Regions from separate parts of the Vibrio sp. MACH09 genome, predicted to be linked through region 2. Evidence: predicted binding sites of a transcription regulator. Region 2 holds the regulator's gene; each other region holds the start of a gene.
The links. Region 2 encodes MetJ, which represses methionine synthesis genes. Its sites were predicted from a motif close to TTAGACNTNTANANGTCTAA; they were not measured.

Region 1 (10,310 bases), 2.6 Mb from region 2:
TGACGGACTTTTTCTACGCCTTCTTGAGGGTAGTTCTCTCCGAAATGAAGTTGGCCTGCGGCAATAGCCTCTTCAATGGCTTGGTTTGGTTTGGTTTTACTGACGGCTAAAAGCTGTACCGAGTTTTCAATACGGCAGCATTTATTTTCAGCAATACGAATCTGATTGGTGACCTGTTCAATATTTTGTTGAATACTATACATAATTAACTTATTCGAGGAACGGTTATGGATATCTCTGAGTTACTTGATTTTAGTGTAAAGCATAACGCATCAGATCTACATCTTTCTGCGGGTGTTCCCCCTATGATACGTATTGATGGCGATGTAAGAAAGCTCGGCGTGCCTGCTTTGGGACATTCTGAAGTTCATCAAATGATTTTTGACATTATGACTGACGCACAGAAAAGCGAATTTGAAGGGAAATTAGAATTAGATTTTTCTTTTGAGCTGCCAAAAATAGGCCGTTTTCGTGTCAACGCCTTTAACCAGAACCGAGGTTGCTCAGCGGTATTTCGTACCATTCCAAATGAAATCCCTACTTTAGAGCAGTTGGATGCGCCGGATATTTTTCATTCGATAGCAGAAATGGAAAAGGGGCTGGTACTTGTCACAGGGCCTACAGGCTCAGGTAAGTCTACAACGCTGGCGGCTATGGTGGATCATGTTAATCGACGTTTTAATAAACATATATTAACCATTGAAGATCCAATTGAATTTATTCATAGCAATAATAAGTGCCTGATAAACCAGAGAGAAGTGCATAAAGATACGCACAGTTTTCAGGCTGCATTGCGATCGGCGTTACGTGAAGACCCGGATGTGATTTTAGTGGGAGAGCTTCGAGATCAAGAGACTATTAGCCTCGCTTTAACCGCAGCAGAAACGGGACATTTGGTCTTTGCTACTCTCCATACCAGCTCGGCGGCAAAAACCGTTGACCGTATTATTGATGTATTTCCGGGAAGTGATAAGTCCATGGTGCGGTCAATGCTATCAGAATCATTAACCGCGGTGATTGCTCAACGTTTACTAAAACGAGTTGGGGGAGGACGGGTGGCTTGTCACGAAATTATGATGGCAACACCCGCTATTCGAAACTTAATACGTGAAGACAAAGTTGCGCAAATGTACTCTATTATTCAGACTGGTGCCGCTGCGAATATGATGACCATGGAGCAAGGGGCGAGAAAACTGATTTCGCAAGGACTGGTTGATGCGGAAGAGGTGAGTAAAAAAATAGAGATGGACTATAAGACATTTAGCTAAGGGTGATGGTTGGCATGAAATTAAAGGAATTGTTGTTGGAAATGGAAGCCAAGAAAGCTTCTGATATTTACCTCACGGTAGGCGCACCTTGTCAGTTAAGAGTGAATGGTGAGCTGCTTTCGTTAGGTGATCCTCTTGATGGTGATAAGGTCTATCAACTTTTAGATAGCACTATGGATGTTGAACGTAAACAACAATTTCTTGTCGATAAAGAAGCAAATTTCGCCATTGCGCAAGATGAAAGTCGATACCGCATCAGCGCTTTCTTCCAAAGGGAGCTACCTGGTGCGGTTATCCGGCGTATAGAAACCAGAATCCCTACATTTACCGAACTAGCACTACCTGAGACATTAAAAAATTTGGTGTCTCAAAAGCGGGGGTTAGTTTTGATTGTAGGGGCGACGGGGTCTGGCAAGTCAACCACATTAGCAGCCATGACTGGGTATCGTAACAAGCAAAAGTCAGGTCATATTCTAACGGTAGAAGATCCCATCGAGTTTGTTCATCAACATGAAAAATGCATTGTTACTCAGAGAGAGGTTGGCCTAGATACTGAAAGTTACGAAGTTGCCTTGAAGAACTCTCTTCGGCAAGCACCCGATGTGATTTTAATTGGTGAAATTAGAACACGGGAAACCATGGAATACGCCATGACGTTTGCTGAAACCGGGCATTTATGTATGGCGACATTGCATGCTAACAACGCCAATCAAGCACTTGAGAGAATATTGCATTTGATGCCGAAAGATCGACGAGAGGCGTTTTTGTTTGATTTATCCAATAATCTAAGGGGGATTGTCGCGCAGCAATTGATTATGGATAGTGACGGAAAAAGTCGGCAAGGGGCATTTGAGATATTACTCAACTCATCTCGCGTATCTGATCTGTTGCGTCGTGGTGAACTGAATGAGTTAAAAACCACCATGGCTAAGTCTAACGAAATGGGAATGATTACTTTTGATCAATCACTCTTTCAGTTAGTCGTAGAAGGGAGAATTAGTGAGCAAGATGCTTTACATCATGCAGACTCCGCTAATGATTTGCGTTTAATGCTTAAGCAAAATAGCGGCACAATAGCGTCGTCTGGTTATTTGGATGGCGTTAAAATTGATATGGACTAGTGCTGTGACCACAACTGTTCAAACCAACTTTCTAAAATAACAACGGCAGATTGGCAGTCAACATTACCTTTGGTTAAGGCTTTGTAGCCGCCCATTTCAAACAGCTCCGCTTTAGCCTCCGACGTTGACAACCTCTCATCGTGTAATTCAACAGGGAGACCAAATCGGCCATGAAGTCGGTTGGCAAATTTCTTCGCACGTGGTGTGATACTTTCTAAGGCATTACCATATAGATCTGCTGGCAGGCCCACGACAATAAGGTCTGGCTGCCACTCTTTTATCTGCTTGCCAATGTCGTCCCAGTTTGGAATTCCGTCGTTTGCTTTAAATGCTTTGAGTGGTGATGCAGTGCCTGTAATCTCTTGCCCTATGGCTGAACCGATACTTTTTGTACCATAATCAAATGCCATAATCGTCTTGGACATCTTTATTCCTTAATACCTGTTGTTTTATTCTGTTCCATCGCTCTGTTACGCATGCCCAGCATCGATGGAGAGTTGCGCTGGGTTAACACCTAGCATTTGTACCGCTTTGCTCCAGCGCTCTTCAATTGGGGTATCAAAAATAACACTCGGATCCGCCTCAACGGTTAACCATGAGTTTTCAGCAAGCTCTTTTTCTAATTGTCCCGCAGTCCATCCAGAATAACCAAGAGCGACAATATAGCTGTTGGGCTCGGCTTCTGTACCCAAGACGCTGAGAATATCCTTGGAGGTTGTTACGCTTATCTTATCGGTCATTTGAATGCTGGATTGGTAGTTATCCTTGGGCTCATGAAGAATAAAACCACGGTCTTCTGATACTGGGCCGCCATTTAAGACCGACATCTGCAAGCTTTCTTTTTTAAGTTGTGGATGAGTTGAGTCAACATCGACTCTCTCCAGCATATTGCCAACCGTAATATCTATCGGCGCATTGACGATTATTCCCATTGCCCCATCTTTATTATGCTCACACAAATAGATCACGGAGCGATGAAAAAAAGCGTCTTTCATTCCGGGCATAGCGACAAGAAAATGATTGGATAAATCCATACTAACTCCTGCACATTATAAAACGGTTGAGAAGATTAGGCAGTGCTAGCCTGCCTAAAACAACGATTAACTTATCTAGAGCTATCGACTTACCTAAAGCCCTTACTTGCCTAGGCGACGCTCAATAGCATCCATTAATTTACCTGTAACAGAGACATCGAATGCCGCTTCGATTTCACGGATACAGGTTGGGCTTGTGACATTAATTTCTGTTAGCTTGTCGCCAATAACATCTAAGCCAACAAAAATAAGTCCTTTTTCTTTAAGTGTAGGCGCTACTGCTTCAGCTATCTTAATATCTGTCTCACTTAGTGGTCTCGCTTCACCTCGGCCGCCCGCTGCTAGGTTTCCTCGGGTTTCACCTTTGGCTGGTATACGAGCTAAGCAGTACGGTATTGGCTCTCCATCTACCACTAATATTCTTTTATCACCATTGGTAATATCTGGCACAAAAGTTTGGGCCATTGCATAGTTTTGACCGTGGTTAGTGAGTGTCTCAATGATGACGGACACATTAGGATCGTCTTTTTTCACTCGGAAGATTGAAGCACCTCCCATACCATCAAGAGGTTTTAAAATGATGTCACCATGTTGCTCTTTAAAGGCTTTAATTTTTTCTGCCTTGCGAGTCACGACGGTTGTCGGTGTTAACTCTGGGAACCACGCTGTAAATAATTTTTCATTACAATCTCTTAAGCTTTGTGGCTTATTTACGATCAGAGTGCCTTTTTCTTCAGCTCTTTCCAGAATATAAGTGGCGTAGATAAACTCGGTATCAAAGGGAGGATCTTTACGCATTAATACGGCATCAAGTTCTGATAACTCAATTGTTTGCTCTGATTGGAACTGATACCAGTCGTTCGGGTCTTCTTTTAAGGTGACTATTTTTGTGTCAGCAATGGCCACACCTTGATCTAAGTGCAGATCATTCATTTCAATATAATGAATTTCATAGCCACGTCTTTGCGCTTCAAGCATCATGGCAAAGCTAGAGTCTTTTTTTATATTAATGGACGAAATAGGGTCCATTACTATGCCAAGTTTGATCATGTTTATCTCCGTTTAGCCAAGATCGCCAAAGCGAACTTGTAGTGCAGTAATAGCAGTAAGGGCGGCTGTTTCTGTCCTTAATACTCTAGGCCCCAGCAATGTTTCCTCAAACTGGTACTGTTCGGTCATTGATATCTCCTCTGCGGAGAGGCCGCCTTCAGGGCCAATCAGTAACCGAACTTTCTCCATAGGTTGTGGAAGGGTATTGATAGAGTACTTCGCTCTTGGGTGTAAGTTTAATTTTAGTGCACCGTCTTGTTCTGCGCACCACTGTTCTAATTTCATTATTGGCCGGATTAAAGGGATATTATTTCTACCGCACTGTTCACAAGCTGCGATGGCTATTTTTTGCCATTGCAGCAGTTTCTTCTCAAAACGTTTAGCATCCAATTTTACGCCACAACGCTCGGATATTAGTGGAGTAATAACATTAACGCCCAGTTCCACCGACTTTTGAATAGTGAATTCCATTTTGTCTCCTCGAGAGACAACTTGACCTAAATGAATATTTAAAGGGGATTCACTGCTTTTCTCTATTTGCTCAAGCACATTTGCTTGAACCGTTTTTTTGTTCACTTCAATTATTGTTGCAGGAAATTCATTGCCACTACCATCAAATAGCACAATATCTTGCTGTGGCTTCATTCTTAGAACTCGACCTATGTGAGCACTTGCTTCATCGCTAAGGGTTATATTACCTAGCTGGTGGATGAGTTCTGGATGATAGATTCGAGGTGTTCGCATTGCTGGTTATTCCTGCATTAGATAGTTATTGCATTGTATAACATGGATGCAAAATAGAGAAAAACAAGGGGGACCTTCTAAGCAAATTGTTCTTATTTATAGGAAAACATTTAGTGGCTTTCTATTCCTGAAAATTTGAGCAATTGCTGACATTGGCGACAGTGATAGCTGGCTTTATTGGTGCGCACTTTATTGTGTCGTCTTATTGTTAATGCGTGCATTTGGCACTGGCAGTGATACTCAAAGGTACGGCCTTGTACTGAGCTGATATCAAATGAGTGTGTGGTTTTAGCTGGGGAGGAGAGTACATCTTCCATCATCGCTTTCCACTCAGTTCCATGTGGTCGTACTTTGCCAAATTTTTGGAAAGTCAGTAAATGCGCAAGTTCATGGGGAATGACTTCATTAATAAAGGCTAAAGGATTTTCTCTGAAAAGAACGGGGTTGAGACGAATGTGCCACTGTTGTAAGTAGGCTTTCCCTGCTACTTTTCCTCGTAATTTGAAGCCGACTGATGGGACGGGTATCTTGTTCCCTAACTGGTTTTCTGCGAGATGAATATACTTTATTAGTGCTTTATTGGCGTAGTAATAGAGGTCGATATTGCTCATTGAGCCCCCTAAGACTAGATAGAACAATATAAAGAAGGCCCTCGATTGAGGGCCTTCTTTATTATTACAAAATTATAAACCAGCAAACTCTTTAATTAGAGCGGCTTTATCAGTGGCTTCCCATGGGAACTCTTCGCGACCAAAGTGTCCATATGCAGCTGTTTTTTGGTAAATCGGTTGCAACAGGTTCAACATTTCTTGAAGACCATAAGGACGTAAATCAAAGAACTGACGTACTGCTTCGATAATGATGTCATGAGATACTTTTTCAGTACCAAATGTCTCTACCATGATGGACGTTGGATCCGCAACACCAATAGCATAAGACAGTTGGATTTCACAACGATCGGCTAGACCCGCAGCGACAAGGTTTTTCGCCACGTAACGTGCGGCATATGCGGCACTACGATCCACTTTTGAAGGATCTTTACCAGAGAATGCACCACCACCGTGACGAGCTGCGCCACCATAAGTATCTACGATAATTTTACGACCAGTTAAACCACAGTCACCCATTGGGCCACCGATAACAAAACGGCCGGTTGGGTTAATAAAGAAGTTCGTCTCTTTTGTTAACCACTCTGAAGGAAGAACCGGTTTGATGATCTCTTCCATTACCGCTTCACGAAGATCCGGAGTAGAAATAGAGTCACAGTGCTGAGTTGATAATACCACAGCATCAATTCCAACAATCTTACCTTGATGGTATTGGAAGGTTACCTGAGATTTTGCATCTGGACGCAACCATGGTAGTGAACCATTCTTACGAACTTCCGCTTGTTTTTGTACTAACAAGTGAGAGTATGTAATTGGCGCTGGCATCAAAACATCGGTTTCATTTGTTGCGTAACCAAACATAATACCTTGGTCGCCAGCCCCTTGTTCTTTTGGATCGGCTTTATCAACGCCTTGGTTAATATCTGGAGACTGTTTACCAATGGTATTCAATACTGCACATGAGTTGGCATCAAAGCCCATATCAGAGTGTACATAACCGATATCGCGTACCGTTTCACGAGTGATCTCTTCAATGTCTACCCATGCAGAAGTAGTGACTTCACCACCAACCATGACCATACCTGTTTTGACGTATGTTTCACAGGCGACACGTGCTTTAGGATCTTGCTCAATGATTGCATCAAGTACAGCATCCGAAATCTGATCGGCAATTTTATCTGGGTGACCTTCTGATACAGACTCAGAAGTAAAAAGATGCTTAGCCATATGTGGTAGCTCCAAGTTGTTGATTAGAAGACGTATAACACATCTTCAAAAATTACGTATAGAGAAACAGCAGCATGATTGATTGCTGGGTGTTTCTACATCTAGACGTCTATTCTAGTTTTTAAGGCAAAAAATACAAGTTTTTTTTGCTATAACTGAGAATCATTCCAAATAACAATAATTATTATTTCGGATAATGAACTGGGTTAGTGTATTTAGTAAGGCTATATAAGTTATCCCGCTCTAAATGACGATGGTCTAACTTTGTCATGATCTGTTATTTGTTAAATTGTGCTTGATGGACGATAAACAGGGGTTGAAATCGATTGCAGTCCTAATTTTGCTTTGAGAGAATAGCGCCGCTGATTTGTTCGCAAATAATCAGTATGTTTCCCCTTATATTGAAACCGCTTATGCACTCAGGAGCAGACATGTCGTCTCAAAAACAATTAGCTAATGCAATCCGCGCGTTAAGCATGGATGGTGTACAAAAAGCCAACTCTGGTCACCCTGGAGCCCCTATGGGAATGGCTGATATCGCAGAAGTCCTTTGGCGTGGTCATATGGACCACAACCCACAAAACCCACAGTGGGCTGACCGCGACCGCTTTATCTTATCTAACGGCCACGGCTCAATGCTGATTTACTCTTTGCTTCACCTGACTGGCTATGAGCTGTCTATTGATGATTTGAAAGACTTCCGTCAACTTCATTCTAAAACACCGGGTCACCCAGAATATGGTTACGCTCCGGGTGTTGAAACCACAACGGGTCCTCTAGGCCAAGGCATCACAAACGCTGTGGGCATGGCATTGGCTGAGAAAACACTGTCTGAGCAGTTCAACAAAGAAGGCCACGACATTGTTGACCATAACACTTATGTGTTTATGGGAGACGGCTGTCTGATGGAAGGTATCTCTCACGAGGCGTGTTCTCTGGCGGGTACTCTAGGTCTTGGCAAGCTAATCGCGTTCTGGGATGACAACGGCATCTCAATCGACGGTGAAGTGGAAGGCTGGTTCTCTGACGACACACCTAAGCGTTTTGAAGCGTACGGCTGGCACGTAATTCCGGCAGTAGATGGTCACGACGCAGCAGCAATCAATGCGGCTATTGAAGCGGCGAAGGCAGAGACAGGCAAGCCAACGCTTATCTGTACTAAGACCATCATCGGTTTTGGTTCACCAAATAAATCAGGTTCACACGACTGTCACGGTGCACCTCTAGGCGCTGAAGAAATTGCAGCAACACGTAAAGAACTTGGTTGGGAGCACGGTCCTTTTGAAATTCCGTCGGAAATCTATGCAGAGTGGGATGCGAAAGAAGCAGGCGCAACTAAGGAAGCAGCGTGGGATGAGAAATTTGCAGCTTATGAAGCAGCATACCCAGAGCTTGCAGCAGAATTCAAACGCCGCGTAAACGGTGAGCTACCAGCAGAGTGGGAAGCAAAGACCTCTCAAATCATTGCTGACCTACAAGCAAACCCTGCCAACATCGCGTCTCGTAAAGCGTCACAAAACGCACTAGAAGCGTTTGGTGCTATGCTACCAGAATTTATGGGCGGCTCTGCTGACCTTGCACCATCGAACCTGACAATGTGGTCTGGCTCTAAATCTATCACGCCAGAAGATGCATCAGGCAACTACATCCACTACGGTGTGCGTGAGTTTGGTATGACGGCGATTATGAACGGTCTTGCGCTTCATGGTGGCTTTGTTCCTTACGGTGCAACTTTCCTAATGTTTATGGAATACGCACGTAACGCACTGCGTATGGCGGCTCTGATGAAGGTTCAGAACATTCAGGTTTACACTCATGACTCCATCGGTCTGGGTGAAGATGGTCCGACTCACCAACCGGTAGAGCAGGTATCTTCTCTTCGTCTGACTCCGAACATGAGCACATGGCGTCCATGTGACCAAGTAGAATCAGCGGTAGCGTGGAAGTTTGCTATTGAGCGTAAAGATGGCCCTACATCGCTTATCTTCTCTCGTCAGAACCTAGCTCAACAACCTCGTAGCGAAGCACAAGTTGCGGACATTGCTAAAGGTGGTTATGTACTAAAAGATTGTGATGGCAAACCTGAGCTAATTCTGATTGCAACAGGCTCAGAAGTAGAACTTGCAACAGAAGCGGCAGCTCAGCTAACAGCAGAAGGCAAGAAAGTACGCGTCGTATCCATGCCTGCTACTGACGTGTTTGACAAGCAAGATGCAGCTTACCGTGAAGCAGTACTGCCTTCAGACGTAACCGCTCGTGTTGCTGTTGAAGCAGGAATTGCTGACTTCTGGTACAAGTATGTTGGTTTTGACGGCCGCATCATCGGTATGACAACCTTTGGTGAGTCAGCTCCGGCAGGCGAACTCTTTAAGATGTTCGGCTTTACCGTAGAAAACGTTGTCGATACAGCGAAAGAGCTACTGGCTTAATCCATCACCTTTCAGTGCTTCTTTGAGCACTGACGTGAATACTGTAAAAACCGGAGATCTTAGGATTTCCGGTTTTTTTATTGCGTTTTATTGTTGAAAAACTGAGCCTAGTTGCCGTGCGAAAGCCAGAATAATCGGTTAGTATCCCACTCTAAAGACAATAATAATTAGGCAAAAAAATGCTAAAAGTTGCAATTAACGGTTTTGGCCGTATTGGTAGAAATGTACTTCGTGCCCTATACGAAAGCGGAAAAAACGAGCAGATAAAAATTGTTGCAGTGAATGAACTGGCTCAGCCTGATGCGATGGCGCACCTGTTGCAATACGATACCAGCCATGGACGCTTTAGTAAGAAAATATCGAATGATCAGCAGCACCTGTTTATCCACCACAATAATGGTGAGTTTGATTCAGTTCGAATACTTCACTTAGCTGAAATTGAACTGCTACCTTGGCGAGATTTGGAAGTAGATATAGTGCTAGATTGCACCGGTGTATACGGCGATAGAGCCGATGGCCTACAGCATATCGCCGCGGGTGCAAAAAAAGTGCTATTTTCTCACCCAGGTGGTCATGATATCGATAACACCATTATTTATGGTGTGAATCAAAGTACCTTACTTCCTGAACACAACATTGTTTCGAATGGTTCATGTACTACCAACTGTATCGTACCGGTAATAAAGGTATTGGATGATGCGTTTGGTATTGAGTCTGGTTCTATTACCACTATCCACTCTTCTATGAATGATCAACAGGTCATTGATGCCTACCATTCAGATCTGCGCCGTACCCGTGCTGCCAGCCAATCAATTATTCCGGTTGATAC
Region 2 (10,310 bases):
TTTGTCAGCTTTTCAAGCAAAATGCGCTCACCGAATATTCCTTGGTGCATATTTAATGGTATGCTTATGCCCCTCTGTGCCGCCATATATACTATACTAAATTCATAAAGGCACAGATTAGAAAGAGATTCACTCTTTCAATTCCTAGGTGATTAACGGCAAATGTGAAGGTGATATGACCATTCAAGTTAATTTGAGTGGACTAGTTTAAACTGCAATTATATTCGTGACATAGAAGCACAAACGCAGTTAAACAATAAATTTACAATTTACTTTTTAATTGGATTTAAGACATGTCATTACCACACGTAATCTTAACCGTTCTAAGCACTCGTGATGCTACCGGATACGACATAACAAAAGAGTTTTCATATAGCATCGGATACTTCTGGCGAGCAAGCCACCAGCAAGTATATAGAGAGCTAAATAAAATGGCTCAAAATGCACTCGTCACATGTGTACTTCAACCTCAAGAAGGAAAACCAGATCGTAAGGTTTATTCCATTACTGATGAAGGTCGAAAAGCATTAGGCGAATGGTTTGAGCAGCCAACAATTCAACCCACTGTTCGAGATGAGTTTAGTGCTAAATTAATGGCTTGTGCTATTGAACCAAGCGCGACATTCGAAGAACAAGTATCAGCATTGATTGAAGAATCAAAGCAGTTAATCAAGCACTATAACGAGATTGAAGCTGAGCAATATGCAAACCCTGCTAGCTTAGATAAGTCTGCTCGTTTGGAAAGATTAACACTTCGTCGTAACCTATTTATGCGTGAAGCATGGGTGAGTTGGGCGGAAGAGGTTCAAGCTGAACTTAAAAGCATGAGCTAAAAAGCATGAACTAATGCGGTTCTACTAGCAATCAAGGCTCATAAGTCATGCTTACGAGCCTTGATTACTCTTTTTCACAATAAGCTAAAACCATCATTGTTCGAATAATGGGTAGCTTACCCTACTATTATACGGTCGGTCTTACCCCAAGGGTATGACATAATGCGTAAGTCATCTCAGCTCGATTCAAAGTATAAAAGTGGAAATCTTTTACCCCTTCCCGGCTCAAAATTCTTACCATATCTATCGCCTGACTAGCCCCCAACAATTGACGAGTGGTAGGATCTTCATCTAAGCCTTCAAACTGTTGTGCCATCCATCCCGGAATTTTTACATTGTTCATTTTGGCAAAGCGCGAAGCTTGCTGAAAATTCGATACTGGCAAAATACCCGGTACTATTTCAACATCAATTCCTGCCGAGACGCAGCGATCACGAAATCTTAGGTAACTTTCAACATCAAAGAAAAACTGCGTGATAGCACGATTCGCTCCGGCATCCACTTTACGCTTTAAATTAAGTAAATCTGATTGCGCACTTTTCGCTTCTGGGTGCACCTCTGGAAAAGCAGCCACTGAAATATCAAAATCGTGTTGCTCTTTAAGTAACTCAACCAAATTAGACGCATACATTTCTGGAACACCACCACCAGCCGGAATATCACCACGTAGTGCAACAATGTTTTTAATCCCATTTTGCCAATAGTCATTCGCAATGGTAATCAACTCATCACGACTCGCATCAATACAGGTTAAATGCGGTGCGGCAACAAGACCTGTCTGGTCTTTGATCTCTTTTATGATGGAGTGTGTTCTGTCTCGTTCACCAGAATTTGCACCATAAGTAACCGAAACAAATTTAGGCTGTAATTTTTTAAGGCGATGAACTGAGTTCCACAGCGTCTCTTCCATCTTTTCGCTGCTTGGCGGAAAAAATTCAAACGAGACATTAATATCACCTAACTCAGCAATATTTTGATTTAATGCATCTAGGTGGCTGGCGTGTGTATAACTCATGGCTTGCTCCCTGCCCTTAAAATAAGAAATTCGCTAATTTCATTCGACGTTTAGACGTCCATATGTCTGTAGAATGAATTGAATTGTGATCAATGTCAACATGTAAATAACAACAAATCGACAGATTGAGGCGACCAGCCTTTCAAAAAAGAAATGCTGGCCTCAGATGTTAGACATCCATATTGATTAAAATAAACTCGACAAGCGATTAATATCCGATTGAATAGCACCAGCGGTTACTGCTCGTCCTGCTCCTGGCCCTCGAATGACTAAAGGGTTGTCTTTATACCAGTGACTCTCAATAGCAAAAATATTGTCACATGGCAGCAAGTTGGCAAGGGCGTGATCTCGATTAAGGGCTTCAATGCCAACAGATGCTTGACCATTCTTCTCCAGCCTAGCCACATAACGCAGCACTTTATCTTCACGCTGCGCTTTGGCTAACCGTTTAGCCAAAATATCACTCAATAGCTCACTCTGGTCAAAAAACTCATCAATAGTCAGATCGTTCAGCTCTTCAGGAACCAAGCTTTCAACTTTGACATTCTCAGGTTCAATACTTAACCCTGACTCTCTGGTTAAAATAACCAACTTCCTCATCACATCAGAGCCATCCAGATCCGTTCGAGGGTCAGGTTCAGTTAAGCCTTGTTGCCACGCTAATTCCATTAACTCATGAAACGCTATCGAACCATCAAACTGCTGAAATAACCAAGAGAGTGTCCCAGAGAAAATACCCGACAGAGCAACGATATTGTCTCCACTTTCACGCAAATCCCGCACGGTATGATTTACCGGTAATCCTGCACCTACCGTAGCATTATATAACCAGTGGCGACCTGTTTTTTGAAAGGCATTCTGAGTTTTATAATAAAACTCGCTAGAAGAAGAGCCTGCTACTTTATTAGCAGAAATCAGGTGTAATCCTTTTTCTGCAATATCTGGATACTTATGAGCAATCTGATGACTTGCCGTCACATCAAGAACAATCACTTCATCATACTCTTGCTGATGCGAGAGCTTCTCTATCCAATCATGCCCATCATGTTCTATTGCCTCGTCTTGGTACTGATTAAGTGCGGCATGAACATCAAGTCCTTCTAGGTTCATAAAGTAGCGCTGACTAGTGACAACCGCGATCAAATCAAAACTCATACCGCGACGTTTTTCCAGCTCTTCTTTCTGCTTAGCAAACAACTCTAACCAGCTAGAACCTATATTACCTTTGCCACACAACACTAAGCCGACTCTCTTCTGTGCTTGGAAAAGCTGTCGATGGATCCCTTGCACCAATTGAGAGCTGTCGACCTTTCTCAATACAGCCACCACACTTAATCCTGATTCGGCTTGGCAAATAAATTCCACCGGACAATTTTTAAGTTGCTGATAAAAACCGTGACTGTGAATCGGGTTACCCGTTACGCCAGCACCCACTGCCCCGACCATGCTGTAGCCTTCTCTTAGACGAATCTCTCCCTCTATTGCCGCGTCTTGAAGAAACGCCAATGCACCACCTACAAGCTCGGAGGTATAGGCTAGCAATATCTCCCCTTGATCAGGCTGAATATCAAACGCTAAAGGTTGCAGTTGTGCTCTCTGTAAGCTGCTTAAGATCTCGCCCTGCGCTCGATCAAAGTCGTGCGCATGACCAATATTAAGTTCAATCAATAACACTTCGTCTAATGACGTGATGATTTTTGCGCCACGGCCAGAGGCAAGTACACGTTCGATTCTTGTTGAGCCTGCTTCAGGTTGATAGCTGCATCTTAGGTCAAGATCCATAGCGCTCTGTGCCACAGGTTGTAATGTCCGGCTATGCAATACAGGAGCCGCAAGCCGAGCAAGTTCACTCGCTTCATCTAACCTTAACAAAGGCAACAAACAGGCATCTTTCACTTTACGCGGATCAGCACTGTACACACCGGCGACATCACTCCAAATCGTCACTCTGCAAACATCAGCAAGTGCACCGATAATGGTGGCGGAATAATCCGAACCGTTTCGTCCCAACAGTACCGTTTCGCCTGACGCGCTCTGCGCCATAAAACCAGTAATAACCAACTTATGATGAGAATGCTGTGCTAACGTCTCAACCAGCAAAGGTCTAGAGCGTTTTCTATCCACTTCAGGTTGCGTGCCTTTTTCTGCACGCAGAAACAGCCTTGAGTCCAACGCGATAGCAGGTTGTTGCTTCTGGTTAAGCAGTGCAGTTAACAGTCGAGCTGACCATATTTCACCATGACCAAGAACATTCGCGACTTGTCCGTCCGACAGTGGTGCCATAAGTTCACCAATCGCAGAGACTTCGCTATTTAATTGTTGTAAAAGAGGCACGCAATCATCCATTAACTCCTCAATCAATTGCGATTGAAACTGCCGCAAGTCCATCAACAACTCATGGGCTAATCGGCCATCTTTATTAAGGGCAGCTAACCACTCTAATAGTTTATTGGTGGTGTCTCCCGCTGCAGACACCACGATTAAATCCTCTTCCGTTGAGTACTCTGATAGTAAAGTCACAACGCGTCGGTAACATTCGGGATCCGCTAGACTACTGCCACCAAACTTGTGCAACTGACGTACTTGGCTCATCTAAGCTTCTCCCTCAACTACAGCGAATGCATGCTGTAAATCGGCAATAAGATCTTGGCTATCTTCAAGGCCGATAGATAATCTCAACAGTTGCTGGGAAATTCCCGCCTCTTGTAACGCTTGCTCTCCCATTGCTCGGTGGGTCATTGAAGCTGGGTGACAAATCAAGCTTTCGACACCGCCCAACGACTCTGCAAGAGAGAATAGTGTCAACTCATTAACAAAAGTTTTTAACTGATCGTCTGTACCGGAATACTCAAAGCTCAGCATGGAACCAAAGCCACTCTGCTGTTTTTTCGCAATATCATGGCCCGGATGATCTGGCAGACTAGGATGGTATATTTTTGCGACTTGTTTTTGAGTTTGCAAAAATTCCAGCACCTTTTGAGCGCCCTCTTCATGAAGCCTCATTCTGGCACCAAGAGTTCGTATTCCCCTTAGTGTCATGTAACTGTCGAATGGAGTCCCCGTCGCACCTATGCAGTTTCCCCACCACGCGAGCTCTTCAGCATGTTGTTCACTTTTCGTGATCACGACACCACCAATAACATCGGAGTGGCCATTGATATACTTGGTCGTTGAGTGAACAACAAAGTCAGCGCCTAGTTCTAATGGCTTTTGGTATATCGGTGTCAAAAAGGTATTGTCCACTGCCACTAGCGCTCCAACCTTACGCGCTTTTTCACATATTTCTGCAATATCAACAACCCGAACCAGTGGATTAGACGGCGTCTCTAATAAAATTAATTTAGGCGATTTTTCTAATGCAGCATCAAGCTGTGTACTATCTGATTGATCGATAAACTCAACGTTAAAATCCCCTTTATTCGCTCGTGTATTGAACAACCTATGCGTACCACCATAGCAATCATGTGGTGCAACGATGAGATCATTTGGCCCTAAGTAAGCGGACACAAGCAAGTTTAGAGCAGATGTTCCGCAGTTAGTGACCACGGCCCCTACACCCGATTCCAGCTCGTAAAGAGCCTGCTCTAGCAGACTTCGATTTGGATTTCCGGAGCGGGTATAGTCATACTTAGGAACATCGCCAAAATGAGGAAAACTATAATTAGTAGATAGATAGATAGGAGGAACAACTGCTTGGTGTTGCGTGTCAGATTCTATTCCAGTGCGAACAGCAATTGTTGCTGGCTTCCGTTTAGTCATAAGATGGTTTTCCTTTCCATATATCTTTACTGAGTGCGTCAATTAACGCGTAATGTAAACTATAGTTTATTTGTTGCTACTGAGCTTATCTGTTATTACGCCATTTGTTATCATGAGGCTTATTATTAAGCACTTTACTTGCCATTAGCTAGGACGTCAATACCTCTAGACGTCTATATGTCTTTGCTTATGGCAGTAAATCCAGCTAAAATCGACAGTTATAATTATTATCTAGTATTTCATATTTAAAGGTGCGCAATGGCAGACTGGAATGGTGACTACATTAGTCCTTATGCAGAACATGGAAAAAAAAGTGAACAAGTTAAGAAAATCACGGTATCTATTCCATTAAAAGTATTAAAAGTATTGACGGACGAACGTACACGACGCCAAGTAAATAACTTGCGACATGCCACCAATAGCGAACTATTATGTGAAGCTTTTCTACACGCTTATACTGGGCAACCTTTGCCAACAGATGAAGATTTAAGAAAAGACAGACCGGATGATATTCCAACAGAAGCCAAAGCAATGATGACCGCCATGGGCATTGAGTTTGAAGCCTTCGATGAAGAATAATTAATAAAATGGCCGCTCCATGGAGCGGCCATTTTATTATCTGTGTACCCTTTAAAGCATATAGCCATCAGGCATATCAATTCTGGCCACACCAGAATCAACCGCCGCTTGTGCGACCGCTTTAGCCACGCGAGGAAGTAATCTAGGATCCATAGGTTTTGGTATAATGTACTCTTTACCAAACTCTAATGATGTCACTCCCGCCGCTTGTTTTACTTGCTCAGGAACGGGCTCTTTTGCCAACTGGCGAATGGCTTCAACTGCGGCAAGTTTCATTTCGATATTGATTTCACTGGCACGCACATCCAAAGCACCACGGAACAAAAACGGGAAGCAGATAACATTATTCACCTGATTAGGATAGTCAGAACGCCCCGTACCCATGATCAAATCATCACGCACACGATGAGCTAACTCTGGTTTAATTTCAGGATCAGGATTAGAACATGCAAACACTACAGGGTTATCTGCCATTAAATTTAATGCATCTTGGGGCAGCAAATCTGGACCGGATACACCTAAAAATAGATCTGCACCAGTAATTACATCTTCTAATGTTCTCTTATCTGTATTACTGGCAAACAATTTCTTATGCTCAGTTAAATCGTCTCGACGAGTATGGATAACGCCTTTACGATCAAGCATGTAGATTTTCTCACGTTGAGCTCCACACTTGATCAATAGCTCCATACAAGCCGTCGCTGCGGCGCCAGCCCCAAGACAAACAATCGTTGACTCTGATAACTCTTTACCCTGCAACTCGATAGCATTGAGCATACCCGCAGCAGTAACAATCGCAGTACCGTGTTGGTCATCATGAAAAACAGGCACATCACAACGTTCAATTAAACGACGTTCAATTTCAAAACAGTCCGGTGCTTTAATATCTTCCAGGTTAATGCCACCAAATGTATCCGCAATATTCGCTACTGTTTCTACAAACTCGTCAATGGTTCGGTGTTTTACCTGAATATCGATGGAATCTAAACCAGCAAAGCGTTTAAAAAGAAGGGCTTTACCTTCCATTACTGGCTTTGAAGCCATTGGCCCTAGGTTCCCCAACCCTAAAATAGCAGTACCATTAGAGATAACCGCAACCATATTCCCTTTGGCTGTATACTTATAAACGTTATTTGCATCTTGAGCGATCTCTCGAACTGGCTCAGCGACGCCTGGGCTATATGCTAATGCAAGATCTTCAACAGAGTCAGCCGGCTTAGTTAGCTCGACTGAGATTTTTCCTGCAACAGGATGAGAGTGATAACGGAGTGCTTTTTGACGAAATTCTTCTTGTTGATTGTCATCAGACATAGTGTACTTTTCCAAAGAGAGTAAAACTGAATAGTAAGAATATAGATTTTATTACACTTTTATAAAAAAGCGCGATTATTATTGAGAAAAAATATCAATCTCAACAATAACACTGACTACCATGAGCAAATCTATCTAACGAGCACACAAAACGAGTCACAACGGTAACTAAAGATCGAAAAAAGGACGCCTAAGCGTCCTTTTCTAAATTCGGGAATAATACTTAAAGTATTACTTCTTGCTTGATAGCGCACCGAAACGTTTGTTGAAGCGATCAACACGACCACCAGTATCAACGATACGTTGCTTACCAGTGTAGAATGGGTGGCACTTATCACATACGTCTAGGTGGATAGAATCTTTACCTAGAGTAGAGTTAAATTCGAAAGAGTTGCCGCAAGAACAAGTTGCGTTAACTGCTTTATATTCAGGATGGATACCTGTTTTCATGGGAAAACCTCATATATAGGCCGTGTCGCTATCCGATTCTAAGCCGGACACCACACGTGTGTTCAAAAGTAAAAAGCATAGCAATGCTACACCATTAAGGCGCAGTATATTAATGAATAGCTTAGTTCGGATCAACCTATTTGAGTTTTTTTTCATCAAATAACTTCGCTTCTAAACAATAAAGTGAGTCATGTTCAGAGCCACCACCACGATCATTTATACTCCGTCTCGTAATTCAACGCAGCTTCCACTACACTGTCCTCTCCAATTTTAGCCTTAATTTTACTGAAGTTTATGCGTCCAACTATCGCTCAAGTCTCTCTGCCTGTTCCGCTGGATAAACAGTTTGATTACAAGATTCAAGCCGACCAGTTTCCTGTTATTGGGGGAAGAGTCTCTGTTCCTTTCGGAAGGCAGACCCTTGTCGGCATTGTGACAGCCATGGTTAATCATTCAGAATATTCAGATCAGCAGCTAAAATCCATTAAGCAGGTATTGGACTTAGAACCTGTGTGGCCCAATTCACTATATGAACTGCTTATTTGGTGTAGCCAGTTTTATCAGTACCCTCTTGGAGAGTCACTGGCAAATGCTCTACCCAGTGCACTGCGAAAAGGAAAGCCGGCCAGCTTTGCTAATGTCGTCAACTGGAAGATAACAGAGCAAGGAAAAAATCAGTTAATGTCAGGCTTTGGACGAGCCGTAAAACAAGCCAAAGTGATGCATTTGCTAGAACATGAAGCGGTGTCTCACCAACAAATGTTGGACCAAGAGATTCCCAGTAGTGTACTTAAAAAGCTCGAAGAGAAAGGCTGGATTCAGTCGTATGAAAAGCAAGCGGCAAAGAATAACTGGTCACAAACTCTTGCCCTGCCAGAGTCACCATTAAAGCTGAATGAAGAACAAGCCATTGCCATAGCGACGGTGAACAGCAATAGAAACTTTGGCTGTTATTTGTTAGATGGGGTCACCGGTTCTGGAAAAACCGAAGTCTATTTAAATCTCATTAAGTCTGCACTAGAGAATGGCAAACAAGCGCTTGTTCTCGTGCCTGAGATAGGCTTAACGCCTCAAACCATTAGTCGCTTCAAGAAGCGGTTTAATGTTCCTGTAGAAGTTGTCCATTCTGGCTTAAATGATACCGAACGACTTAACGCTTGGCTGTCAGCTAAAGAGAATCAAGCAGGTATTGTTATCGGTACTCGCTCGGCGTTATTTACCCCCTTCTCTTCACTCGGCATTATTATTGTTGATGAAGAGCATGATACCTCGTACAAACAACAAGATTCTCTTCGATACCATGCTCGTGATGTCGCCATTATGAGGGCGCATAAAGAGAATATTCCTATTGTTCTTGGCTCTGCAACTCCGGCCCTAGAGTCTTTACACAATGCATTGACAGGAAAATACAGCCACTTAACGTTAACAAAAAGAGCCGGCAGTGCCGTCCCCGCGACGCATAAAATACTCGACGTAAAAGGACTGTTTTTAGAAAGTGGTTTATCTGCTCCTTTAATCGCGGAAATGCGCAAACACCTTGATGCGGGCAATCAAGTCATGCTGTTTCTTAACCGACGAGGCTTCTCTCCGGCGTTGATGTGCCATAACTGCGGTTGGATAGCCGACTGCCAGCGATGTGATGCTTACTATACTTATCACCACAATAGTCAGGAGATACGTTGTCATCATTGTGGTTCACAACGTCCAGTGATCTATCAATGTCAGCAGTGTCACTCTAACCATTTAGTTACCATGGGTGTCGGTACGGAACAGCTGGAAACTCAGCTCACATCTCTGTTTCCGGAATACAAAACCATTCGCATTGATAGAGACAGCACCCGAAGAAAAGGTAGCCTAGAACAAGCGCTGCAATCGATAAAAGACAAAGAGTTTCAGATACTGATTGGGACGCAAATGCTCGCCAAAGGACACCACTTCCCTGATGTGACTTTAGTTGGCTTATTAGACGTAGATGGTTCTCTCTACAGCAGTGACTTTAGAGCCTCTGAGCGATTAGCCCAGCTGTTTGTTCAGGTTTCAGGACGAGCAGGAAGGGCCAGTAAACCTGGCGAAGTGGTTTTACAAACCCATCACCCAGAGCATCCGTTGCTGCAAGCGTTACTGCACAAAGATTATAGCCATTTTGCGCATTCAGCATTAGCAGAGCGACAACAAGCACATCTGCCCCCTTTTACTTACCTCACTCTGTTTAGAGCAGAAGCAAGCCAAGCAGAAAAAGTTGAAGAGTTTCTTCGGCAAGTACGCCACACACTTGAAGTCAATCCGCTATTCTCTCAACAGGTAATGCTGCTTGGGCCAACGCCTGCACCAATGGCAAAAAGAGCAGGAAAATCACGTTGGCA
Region 3 (10,310 bases), 580 kb from region 2:
TCTATGTGTTCTTCCTGACGAAGAGTTTCTTCCTGAATTGCAGCGTATAACTCTGCATCATAATCAGCGATATTCATATCACGCTTTAGCATCTGTATCTCCTGACTCAGATAATCTGAAAATTGCAATAAAAGCACAAATTTCGCCACGCAAACGTTTTCGTGTCGACAATAAGCGGCTATATTCTACATAATTTGTACAATATCAGAAAGCCGCTCAATGCATTTATTTGTGCTATTTTCCTAATCCATTTAAAAATAATTCAATTTGACCGCTAAACAGTCAGCGTCGATAAAGCAATGCCAAACCATCTAACTTCATTTAGCCTTGCTTACCCTAGTGTCAACTTAGGCATTTACACCCTGTAAATTGTAGAATACAGACCTTACCTTTAATTTACCGCGCCAAGCTATCGAAATAAACAGTTTTTCTCTAATATTCGCGCTATTCTCTGCCACATAATTGAAACATGATGGAAAAACACTCACGTAAAGAAGATTGGATCGCCATATTGACCGGAACATTTGTCACGGCACAAGGGGTGTTCTTTCTCCAGTCTGCCGATCTTTTGACCGGTGGTACAACAGGGCTTGCTTTGCTTATCAGCCAATTTGTCCCTTTAACTTTTGGCGTACTCTATTTTTTACTAAACACACCATTTTATCTGCTAGGCTGGAGACGGTTTGGTAAGAAGTTTGCTATAAACAGTGCGATTTCCGGTGGATTGGTGTCTATTTTCGTCGATCATCTTAATTTAGTCATCAGTTTAGAGTTTGCCAATCCAGTGTACTGCGCTGTTGCTGGAGGCTTGTTAATGGGCTTGGGTATGCTCATTCTATTTAGGCATAAATCGAGCTTGGGTGGTTTTAATGTTTTCTGTCTTGTCGTTCAAGATAAAACCGGCATTTCAGTAGGAAAAACGCAACTGGCTATTGATTGTACTATCCTCATCGCCTCATTTTTCTTTGTTTCTCCACTGATTATCGTCATATCTATATTAGGTGCAATAATGTTAAATCTGGTCTTGGCAATGAACCATAAGCCAACCAGATATCAAGTTAACTACAACAAAGCCACTTAAAAATAGTCATTGAAAAGTCGCTAAAATGAGTATACAAATATTCTATTCACTCTCTTGTATACTCATCTTATGACTCGTTTATCACACCCGCACACCTTTAATGCCACGCGGTTTCGTCGCCAGCTACATATGTTTCCAGAGCTATCAAACCAAGAAGTAAACACCGCGGCCAAGATAGTAAAACAGCTCTCCATGTTTGGTCTAACCGCTAAAGAAAACATTGGTGGTAACGGTATAGTATGCGTAATTGACAGCGGTAATACGGGAGAAACCACTCTGTTTAGAGCCGATTTTGATGCACTACCTATTGTCGAGAAATCCACTCATCAACATGTATCTCAGCACTGTGGTGTCATGCATGCATGTGGTCACGATGGGCATACCGCATCATTACTTATGGTGGCTGAACACCTCGCGAATCACCCACCAAGTCGCGGAAAGATCATTTTACTGTTTCAACCTGCTGAAGAGACAGGTACAGGTGCGGAGGAGATGTTAAAACATCCTTGGTTATATGAACAAAGTGTCGATAACACTTTTGCTTACCACAACTTGCCCGGACATCCAGTAGGCTCGATATTAGTAAAGCCGGACACCTTCGCTTGCGCATCGACCGGGGTCAGTATTGAGTTTCAAGGCAAAACCTCTCATGCAGCGCGACCAGAAAATGGAATCAGTCCAGTTGAAGTCATGATGACGGTAATACGCCAACTGCAAACTCTATCTGAGCATTACCCTGATACTTTTACTTTAGTCACCATTGTTCATGCTCAACTAGGAGAAGAAGCATTTGGTGTTTCACCCGGTTACGCCAAAGTAATGGCAACACTTCGTAGCGAATGCAATACGACTTTTGAACAGATGAAGAAAAAGTTGCTTAACACGCTAAGTGAGTTAGAAAATAACAGTGATATTAAAATAACCCTACAGTGGGATGAACCTTTTAACGCAGCGGTTAACAGTGCTGAACACTGCGATATCGTCGCAGAACAAGCGGAAGAACTCGGGCTTTCCGTTGTTCAATTGTCAGAACCGATGCGCTGGTCAGAAGATTTTTCACAGTTTTTATTAAAATGGCCGGGCGCACTTTTCTGTATCGGCAGTGGAGAGTCTCATCCACAACTACATAATCCTGACTATGATTTCCCAGATGAGATATTAGCTACAGCGAGTTCACTATTCATTTCAATTGCACAGAGGCTACATAAGTGAATGGCTAACTGGCCTTATTAAACAACAAAAAAGGCTCAATAGGTTGTCTGCCTACTGAGCCTCAAAAGTCCGAATGCAATATCAACAATATTATGAAGTATGGCTAATCAATAGCACCAATGTTTGATAGGGTTCTAAGGTTATTAAATGTTCAAATTTATCGTTCGTTGCATAGTTAGAAATCAGACAGCTTGCTGAATGAACATCTATATCACTCGGCAATACACAACTCGTACGCTCACCATAAAAATTATTGATACAAATTAGCGTGCTGGACTCATCACTTCTGCTATAACAGAACACCTGTTTATGATCTGGCAGTAGATCTTGATAATCACCGAAAGTAATCACCGCAACCTCTTTACGCAACGATATCAACTTTTTATAAAAGTAGAATACGGAGTCAGTTTGGTCTACTGCACTTGCTGCATTCACTTCTAAGTAGTTCTCTGCAATATCAAGCCAAGGTTTCCCTTGAGAAAATCCCGCATTTTTTTCACGATTCCACTGCATTGGTGTCCGTGAATTATCACGAGATTTTTGCGCCAAAATTGCCATCATATCGTCAGCGTTTACACCTTGCTGATTAACCATAATGTTATACATATTGGTACTTTCAACATCTTGGTATTGCGACAAATGGCGGTAATGAGGATTGGTCATCCCGATCTCTTCACCTTGGTAGATATAAGGTGTGCCTTGCATCATATGGATAGAGGCCGCCAGCATTTTTGCCGACTCGACTCGAAATATTTTATCGTCACCTAATCGGCTAACTACCCGAGGTTGATCATGGTTACACCAAAATAGAGCGCCCCAACCATTATTATTTAAGCCTCTCTGCCAATGATTGAAGATCTGCTTAAGCTGTAAGAAGTCAAAAGGGGCTTTGGTCCATTTATCTCCATCGGTATAATCCACTTTTAAATGATGAAAATTGAACACCATAGATAGCTCACGTTGATCCAAACTAGAATACTGTTGGCAGTGCTCAAGGGATGTTGAAGACATCTCCCCAACCGTGACCGAACCATATTTTTGGAATACCGCTTCGCTGATCTCCTGAAGATATTCATGAACTCTAGGACCGTCAGTATAAAAACGTCGACCGTCTCCAATGTTGTCATCGACAAAATCTTGCTGCTTAGAAATAAGGTTGATTACATCAAGGCGGAACCCATCTACCCCTTTGTCTGCCCAAAAGCTAATGACCTGTTTAACTTCTTCTCTAACTGTTGGATTTTCCCAGTTAAGATCTGCCTGCTCTTTAGCAAACAGATGTAAATAGTACTGGCCGGTCTCACTATCCAGCTCCCAAGCATTACCACCAAATTTTGACTGCCAATTATTAGGTGGCTGGCCATTTATTGGATCCTTCCAAATGTAGTAATCACGATAAGGACTATCGAGATTGCCCAGAGCATCTTGAAACCATTTATGATGCGTAGATGTGTGGTTAACCACAATATCCATAACAACACGAATACCTTTTTGATGCGCTTTTTCTAACAGTTCATCAAAATCATCCATACAACCAAACTGTGGATTGATGGCATAGTAGTCCGAGATATCGTAGCCATTGTCCACCATTGGTGACTCATAAACAGGAGTTAGCCATATCGCATCAACACCGAGAAGTTGCAAATAATCTAACTTAGAAATAATACCCTGCAGATCACCCGTGCCTTTGTCACCGCTATCGCAAAAACTTTTTGGGTAAATCTGATAAATCGTAGCAGTCTTCCACCACTGCGGATCGATTGTACTCATTTGAAAAACTCTCTCACCAACTAAATCAATGTCACTAATTTTCTGAACGACTCTGATCAAATTAAGTTAGCCTCACTAAAGCAAACTAAATAGGTTAGCGGTACAACCTTAAAAAAGGTTGCCACTCACGGCTCAGCTTATCGAACTCATTTTGAACACTAAATTAATACCATTGAAACAACAGAAAAGAGTGGTCAAATTGACCACTCAACAATTGATACAACAATTACGCACTAGCGACTTGTAGTTCGCCTTTCGCTTCTGCACGCTTATAGAAGAAAAGAGTTAATGCAGCAGGAAGTAAAATCGCAACCAGCATTGCAATAGAATAGATTGTCCAGTATTGCGGCTGAATCGATAGAATGCCCGGCAGACCACCAACACCGATACCATTTGCCATCACGCCAGCACTGCCACAGATTGCAGCAGCAACTGCAGAACCAACCATCGCACTCAACATAGGGAACTTGTATTTAAGGTTAATACCGTACATTGCAGGCTCTGTTACCCCTAAATACGCAGAAATAGCCGCTGGAACAGAGATGTCGCGTTCACCATGCTTACGGCTGATTATGATAATGCCGACAACAGCCGATGCTTGCGCAATATTTGACAGTGCAATCAATGGCCAGATAGGTGTGCCACCCAACTCTTGCATAAGTTGTAGATCCACCGCATTGGTTGTGTGATGCACACCAGTAATAACTAATGGTGCATAGAAGAAACCAAATACCATTGCACCTAGTATTGCAAAATCACCTGTCATTGCAGCCTTAGCAGCAAAAGCAACACCGTCACCAATGGTACGACCAATAGGGCCAATCAGAGAGTGCGCAAGAATCACAGACAAAATGATGGAAACAAATGGCACAACCACAAGATACAAATAGGAAGGAACAATTCGCTTAAGGTTGGTCTCAATAAACGCCAGAGCGACACCCGCTAACATTGCAGGAATAACCTGTGCTTGATAACCCACTTTCTCGATAACAAACAGACCAAAGTCCCACACTTGTGGCACCTCTTTACCTATCGCATAAGCATTCATTAATTGCGGCGAAACGAGAGTGACACCCAAAGTAATACCTAAAATAGGTGTTCCACCCAACTTCTTCACTGTCGACCAACAAACCCCTACAGGTAAGAAGAAGAATATCGCTTCACCAATCAGCCATAAGAATGAGTGTACCGTTGCCCAAAACTGACTAATTTGCGTCAGCGTCTGGCCATCAAACATTTTGATGTCACCAATGACATTACGGAACCCAAGAATCAAACCACCAGTGATGATAGCAGGTAGCAGAGGTACAAAAATTTCAGCTAAATGGGAGATACCTCGTTCCAGAATATTCATATTCTGACGTGCCGCTACTTTCGCATCATCTTTAGAAGACGCACTCTTGCCTGACATCTCAATCAGTAATTTATAGACTTCGTCAACTTCGGTTCCGATCACAACCTGAAACTGACCAGCATTAGTAAAACATCCTTTTACTATGCGTAACTCTTCTAATTTCTTAACATCAGCAGCTTCTGTGTCACTAAGAACAAAACGCAATCGTGTCAGGCAGTGGCTCACACTCGCAATATTGTCACTTCCACCTACTAACTCGATAAGACGTGCAATGTCTTGTTTTGCAATCTTACTCATCATTCTCACCCGTTTTATTGGCTAATTAAAGTTTACACCATCAAAGTGACGGCATTAAAATGGGAACATTCCCAAAAGTGAATTATATAGTGCACCATAATAAAGAAAGATAAAATGGGAACATTCCCATTAATTGAGCAAGATCACATCAATTTTGTCAAATCACCTTAGCTCAAGAGAGACATTCAAGTAGAAAATATGAACTAACAAGAAGCGCGATAGCATGCCATACAGGGCAGAATCACTAGATTGAAAATCATAAAATATTATTTGATTCGCTTATGTCTAAGGTCTGTTGACCTTAGACATAAGAAAGGGATAAGGATGGAACGAATCCTGCTCGGTTTATGAAATCAGATTAACTGAGTGGTTTCTGTGTTAAATGCTGTTCACCAACGGCACCAGAAAGTTGCTCGATTAATAAACTAGCGGCGGCCTCACCAGCTTGCTGATAGCCTGGATCAACACTATAAGTATTAGGGAATAGGAAAGAGAGCATGGTATTTCCCCCCACACCTGTCACTAAAACCTCTTCTCTATTTAACTCTTGAAGCCTCTTAATCACCCCCAAGGCAAGCGTATCACTAGCACACGCTACAGCTTGAGTATCCTCTGTTAACACTTTATCTAATAGACAATAGCCACTTTCATGATCAAGCAAACCAGTTTGATAACTTGGCTTAATCTCTCTCTCTTTACACCAACTCAAATAGGAGTTAAGCCGAGCTTCCCCGGTCGTTTTATCCGCAGGATCGACACCAATGTAAGCAATATTGGTCAATTTTTTCTTAAAAAGATAATCCAGCGACTGATGTATCACCCCATGGTTATCATAATTAATGGAAGAGACACCATCGACATCCATGGCAATAACCACCATTTTGTCTTTCCAGCTCACCAGTTGGTCAATATCGCACTCGGTAAAACCAAAAACAATCACACCATCGACATTGCGTTTCTTTAACACCGCCAAGTGCTCATTGGTCTTATCTCGATCAAACTGGCTTTCCATTATCACAACATCGTAACCCGCAGCATATAGACGTTGAAGGATGCTACTAATAGCACGATTTTCGGATGGGGAATCCAAACGAGAGATAATCACGCCAACGACTTTTTGGCTTCCTCCTCGCATAGACTGGGCCGACTTAGAGGGAACAAAGCCTGATTCTGCAATCACTTTTTCAACTAATTCTCGTGTCGCAGGTTTTACCTTTGGATCATTAGTCAAAACACGAGATACCGTAGATTTACCAACGCCGGCCAATTTAGCAATATCAAGAATGGTCAGTTTTTTGCTCATAAATCTTACTTGTCCCGTAGAATATAAATTCAATTAATTAGATTATTCTAGTAAATCATTCTGCTGATAAATAGTCAGGAACATCTTTGATACTGGCTAATACCACTGATGCTAATTTTTCTCCAGCGTCAGTAACCGGTTTACCAGTGCGAACAAGAATTTTCGTTCCCACTCCAGCCGCATCTGCCGCCATCATATCTTCCGCTTTATCTCCTACCATGACTGACTTTTCCATATCTATTTTGAGAAAGTCTCTAGCAGAAATAAACATCCCCGGTTTAGGCTTTCTACAATCACAATCTTGCTTGTACTCACCAATTCCATGTTCTGGGTGATGAAGGCAATAGTAGATACCATCCAGTTCTACACCGTTATCAACAAAGTTCCAATCCATCCACTCTGTTAACGAAAGAAAGCGCTCTTCACTAAACATACCGCGCGCGACACCTGATTGATTGGTCACTAAAACTAACAGATAACCCATCTGCTGCAGTTTCTTGGTAGCAGCAAAAACACCGTCAATAAATTCAAAATCATGCTCATCATGTACATAACCATGATCAACATTGATTACGCCATCTCTATCTAAAAACACCGCTGGTTTAGCCAAAGTCTTACCCTCAAACACCTTTTAATTTCAGATTATTACACGCTTTCCAACACTTAACATCATTTATGCAAGAAAGCATAACATTCCTCTTAGCCGGCTCATTATATAACTAAATTTTATATCTCATAACAAATCAAATCTTACTAATTGGCAATTTAGACGTCTAGACGTAAAAATATCTATTGACAATAAATTGGGGAAGCAATAGCATCATCTACTAAGTGAGACGCAAGTCAAAATTTTATTCTAAATAGGTTGATGCATGATTGAGATCAGTAATGTAAATAAGGTTTTTTATCAGGGTGAAAAACAGATCAATGCCCTGAGAGAGATCAACCTAACTATCCCTCAAGGCCAGATATTTGGAGTAATAGGCTCGTCTGGTGCAGGAAAAAGTACCCTAATTCGATGCGTGAACATGCTTGAAGCACCAACGTCGGGAAATGTTGTTGTAGATGGTATAGATCTCACCACTCTGACCCAAGCCGACTTATGCCAGGCTCGGCAGAATATTGGCATGATTTTTCAGCATTTTAACCTGTTATCGTCTCGTACAGTCTTTAACAATATCGCTCTACCTTTAGAGTTAGCAGGAAAAAATAAGCAGCAGATTGAAGATAAGATCAACCAACTTCTCTCTCTGGTAGGTTTATTAGATAAACGAGATACCTACCCTGCGAATTTAAGCGGTGGTCAAAAGCAGCGAGTCGCGATTGCTAGAGCATTGGCGTCTGATCCTAAAGTACTGCTGTGTGACGAGGCCACCAGCGCACTTGACCCAGCAACAACCCAATCTATTTTAGAGTTGTTAAGAGAGATCAATCGTAAGCTGAATATTACTATTTTGCTGATTACACATGAAATGGATGTGGTTAAAAGCATCTGCCACCAAGTGGCGATTATCGGTGATGGCGAATTAGTTGAAAAAGGCAGTGTGGGTGAAATTTTTGCTCACCCTAAAACAGACTTAGCGCACCAATTTATTCGTTCCACTTTGGATCTTTCTATCCCTGAAGATTACCAAGCCAGATTACAAGCCGAACGTGTAAGCAATAGTCATCCTCTGGTACGACTAGAATTTACGGGTGAAACGGTTGATGCCCCACTGGTAAGCCAGATATCAAGAAAATTCAATATTGATATCAGTATCTTAAGTTCAGACCTTGATTATGCCGGAGGGGTTAAGTTCGGCATGATGGTGGCTGAGCTGTTCGGCAACGAAGAAGATGATCAACAAGCTATTGAGTTTCTCAAGCAACATAAAGTAAAAGTAGAGGTGCTAGGTTATGTCCTTTAGTTCAATCACAGAATGGTTAAGCCTAAATAGTAGCTTACTAATTGGTGCCACTGGAGAAACGTTATACATGGTTGCGGTGTCTGGCATTGTGGGCTTCGCCGTTGGCATTCCATTAGGGGTTATTTTGCATATCAGTAAAAAAGGCGGACTGGCAGAAAACAGTAAACTAAATTCAATTTTAGGTGCCATTGTTAATGTTGGTCGTTCTGTACCTTTTCTTGTTCTAATGGTTGCCATCATCCCGGTCACTAAACTACTGGTCGGCACTTTTATTGGTACTACCGCTGCAATCGTACCTTTGACTATTGGCGCCATCCCATTTGTTGCTCGTCTTATTGAAGGCGCACTGTTAGAAGTTCCTTCTGGCCTAGTGGAAGCGGCTCAGTCAATGGGGGCGACCCCAACTCAAATCATAACTAAGGTTCTGCTACCGGAAGCGCTGCCTACCATTGTTAACTCTGTCACCATCACTTTGGTTACCCTTGTTAGCTACTCCGCAATGGCTGGAACCGTTGGTGGTGGTGGCCTAGGTGATGTCGCCATTAGATACGGGTTTCACCGTTATGACGTCGTCATTATGGCCGTTACCGTAGTTATGTTAATCATACTTGTTCAAATAATTCAGTCTCTTGGCGACGCCGTTGTACGCCGTGTAGATCATAGATAAATTAAAGCTGTTACCTCAACTTACGGTAAAAACAGCACATTATTGCAAAACAGCATAAAAATTATACAGGAGAAAACCATATGAAATTTAGTCTTAAAAGCGCATTAACCATTGCCACCGCAGCTTCTGCACTTATCTTAGCAGGGTGTGGAGAGAAAGAAGTGGATGTGAGTAAAATCAAAGTAGGTGTAATGGCAGGTGCAGAGGCTCAAGTCGCTGAAGTAGCCGCAAAAGTCGCTAAAGAGAAATATGGTCTTGAGGTTGAGCTCGTCACGTTTACTGACTATGTCACCCCTAACGCCGCATTGGATGATGGTTCCGTTGATATTAACGCATTCCAGCATAAACCATACCTTGATCAACAAATTGTTGACCGTGGTTACAAACTTTCTATTGCTGGTAACTCATTTGTTTACCCAATTGCAGGCTACTCTAAGCAAGTTAAATCTGTGGATGCTATTGCTGAAGGTTCACGTATTGCAGTACCAAATGATCCAACAAACCTTGGACGTTCACTGCTTCTTCTTGAGCAGCAGGGTTTAATTAAACTGCGTGAAAATGTCGGCCTGCAAGGAACCGTTCGCGACATCGTAGAGAACCCTAAAAACATCACCATTGTTGAACTGGATGCAGCACAACTTCCTCGTTCTCTTGACGACGTCGCGCTATCCATCATCAATACAACTTACGCAAGCAGCATTGATTTAACTCCGCAAAAA

Region 1: a site for MetJ is predicted at 7,146-7,165, ahead of metK (methionine adenosyltransferase). Genes of this name have one in related genera too.
Region 3: a site for MetJ is predicted at 7,783-7,802, ahead of metN (methionine ABC transporter ATP-binding protein MetN). Genes of this name have one in related genera too.

Annotation. Positions count from the first base shown of each region.
Region 1 is NZ_BSFZ01000001.1:450,200-460,509, forward strand. Features, by position in the region: gene CHJ_RS02050 (YggS family pyridoxal phosphate-dependent enzyme) at 1-203, opposite strand, end outside; gene CHJ_RS02055 (type IV pilus twitching motility protein PilT) at 228-1,268, shown strand; gene CHJ_RS02060 (PilT/PilU family type 4a pilus ATPase) at 1,283-2,389, shown strand; gene ruvX (Holliday junction resolvase RuvX) at 2,386-2,814, opposite strand; gene CHJ_RS02070 (YqgE/AlgH family protein) at 2,860-3,423, opposite strand; gene gshB (glutathione synthase) at 3,526-4,473, opposite strand; gene rsmE (16S rRNA (uracil(1498)-N(3))-methyltransferase) at 4,486-5,217, opposite strand; gene CHJ_RS02085 (SprT family zinc-dependent metalloprotease) at 5,328-5,828, opposite strand; gene metK (methionine adenosyltransferase) at 5,901-7,052, opposite strand; gene tkt (transketolase) at 7,484-9,481, shown strand; gene epd (erythrose-4-phosphate dehydrogenase) at 9,661-10,310, shown strand, end outside.
Region 2 is NZ_BSFZ01000001.1:3,043,798-3,054,107, forward strand. Features, by position in the region: gene CHJ_RS13690 (PadR family transcriptional regulator) at 294-833, shown strand; gene metF (methylenetetrahydrofolate reductase) at 961-1,848, opposite strand; gene CHJ_RS13700 (bifunctional aspartate kinase/homoserine dehydrogenase II) at 2,035-4,440, opposite strand; gene CHJ_RS13705 (O-succinylhomoserine (thiol)-lyase) at 4,441-5,607, opposite strand; gene metJ (met regulon transcriptional regulator MetJ) at 5,866-6,186, shown strand; gene CHJ_RS13715 (malic enzyme-like NAD(P)-binding protein) at 6,238-7,497, opposite strand; gene rpmE (50S ribosomal protein L31) at 7,729-7,947, opposite strand; gene priA (primosomal protein N') at 8,242-10,310, shown strand, end outside.
Region 3 is NZ_BSFZ01000001.1:2,468,244-2,478,553, forward strand. Features, by position in the region: gene glyA (serine hydroxymethyltransferase) at 1-92, opposite strand, end outside; gene CHJ_RS11065 (YitT family protein) at 473-1,081, shown strand; gene CHJ_RS11070 (amidohydrolase) at 1,151-2,293, shown strand; gene treC (alpha,alpha-phosphotrehalase) at 2,384-4,063, opposite strand; gene treB (PTS trehalose transporter subunit IIBC) at 4,290-5,714, opposite strand; gene treR (trehalose operon repressor TreR) at 6,073-7,017, opposite strand; gene gmhB (D-glycero-beta-D-manno-heptose 1,7-bisphosphate 7-phosphatase) at 7,073-7,627, opposite strand; gene metN (methionine ABC transporter ATP-binding protein MetN) at 7,890-8,924, shown strand; gene CHJ_RS11100 (methionine ABC transporter permease) at 8,914-9,591, shown strand; gene CHJ_RS11105 (MetQ/NlpA family lipoprotein) at 9,672-10,310, shown strand, end outside.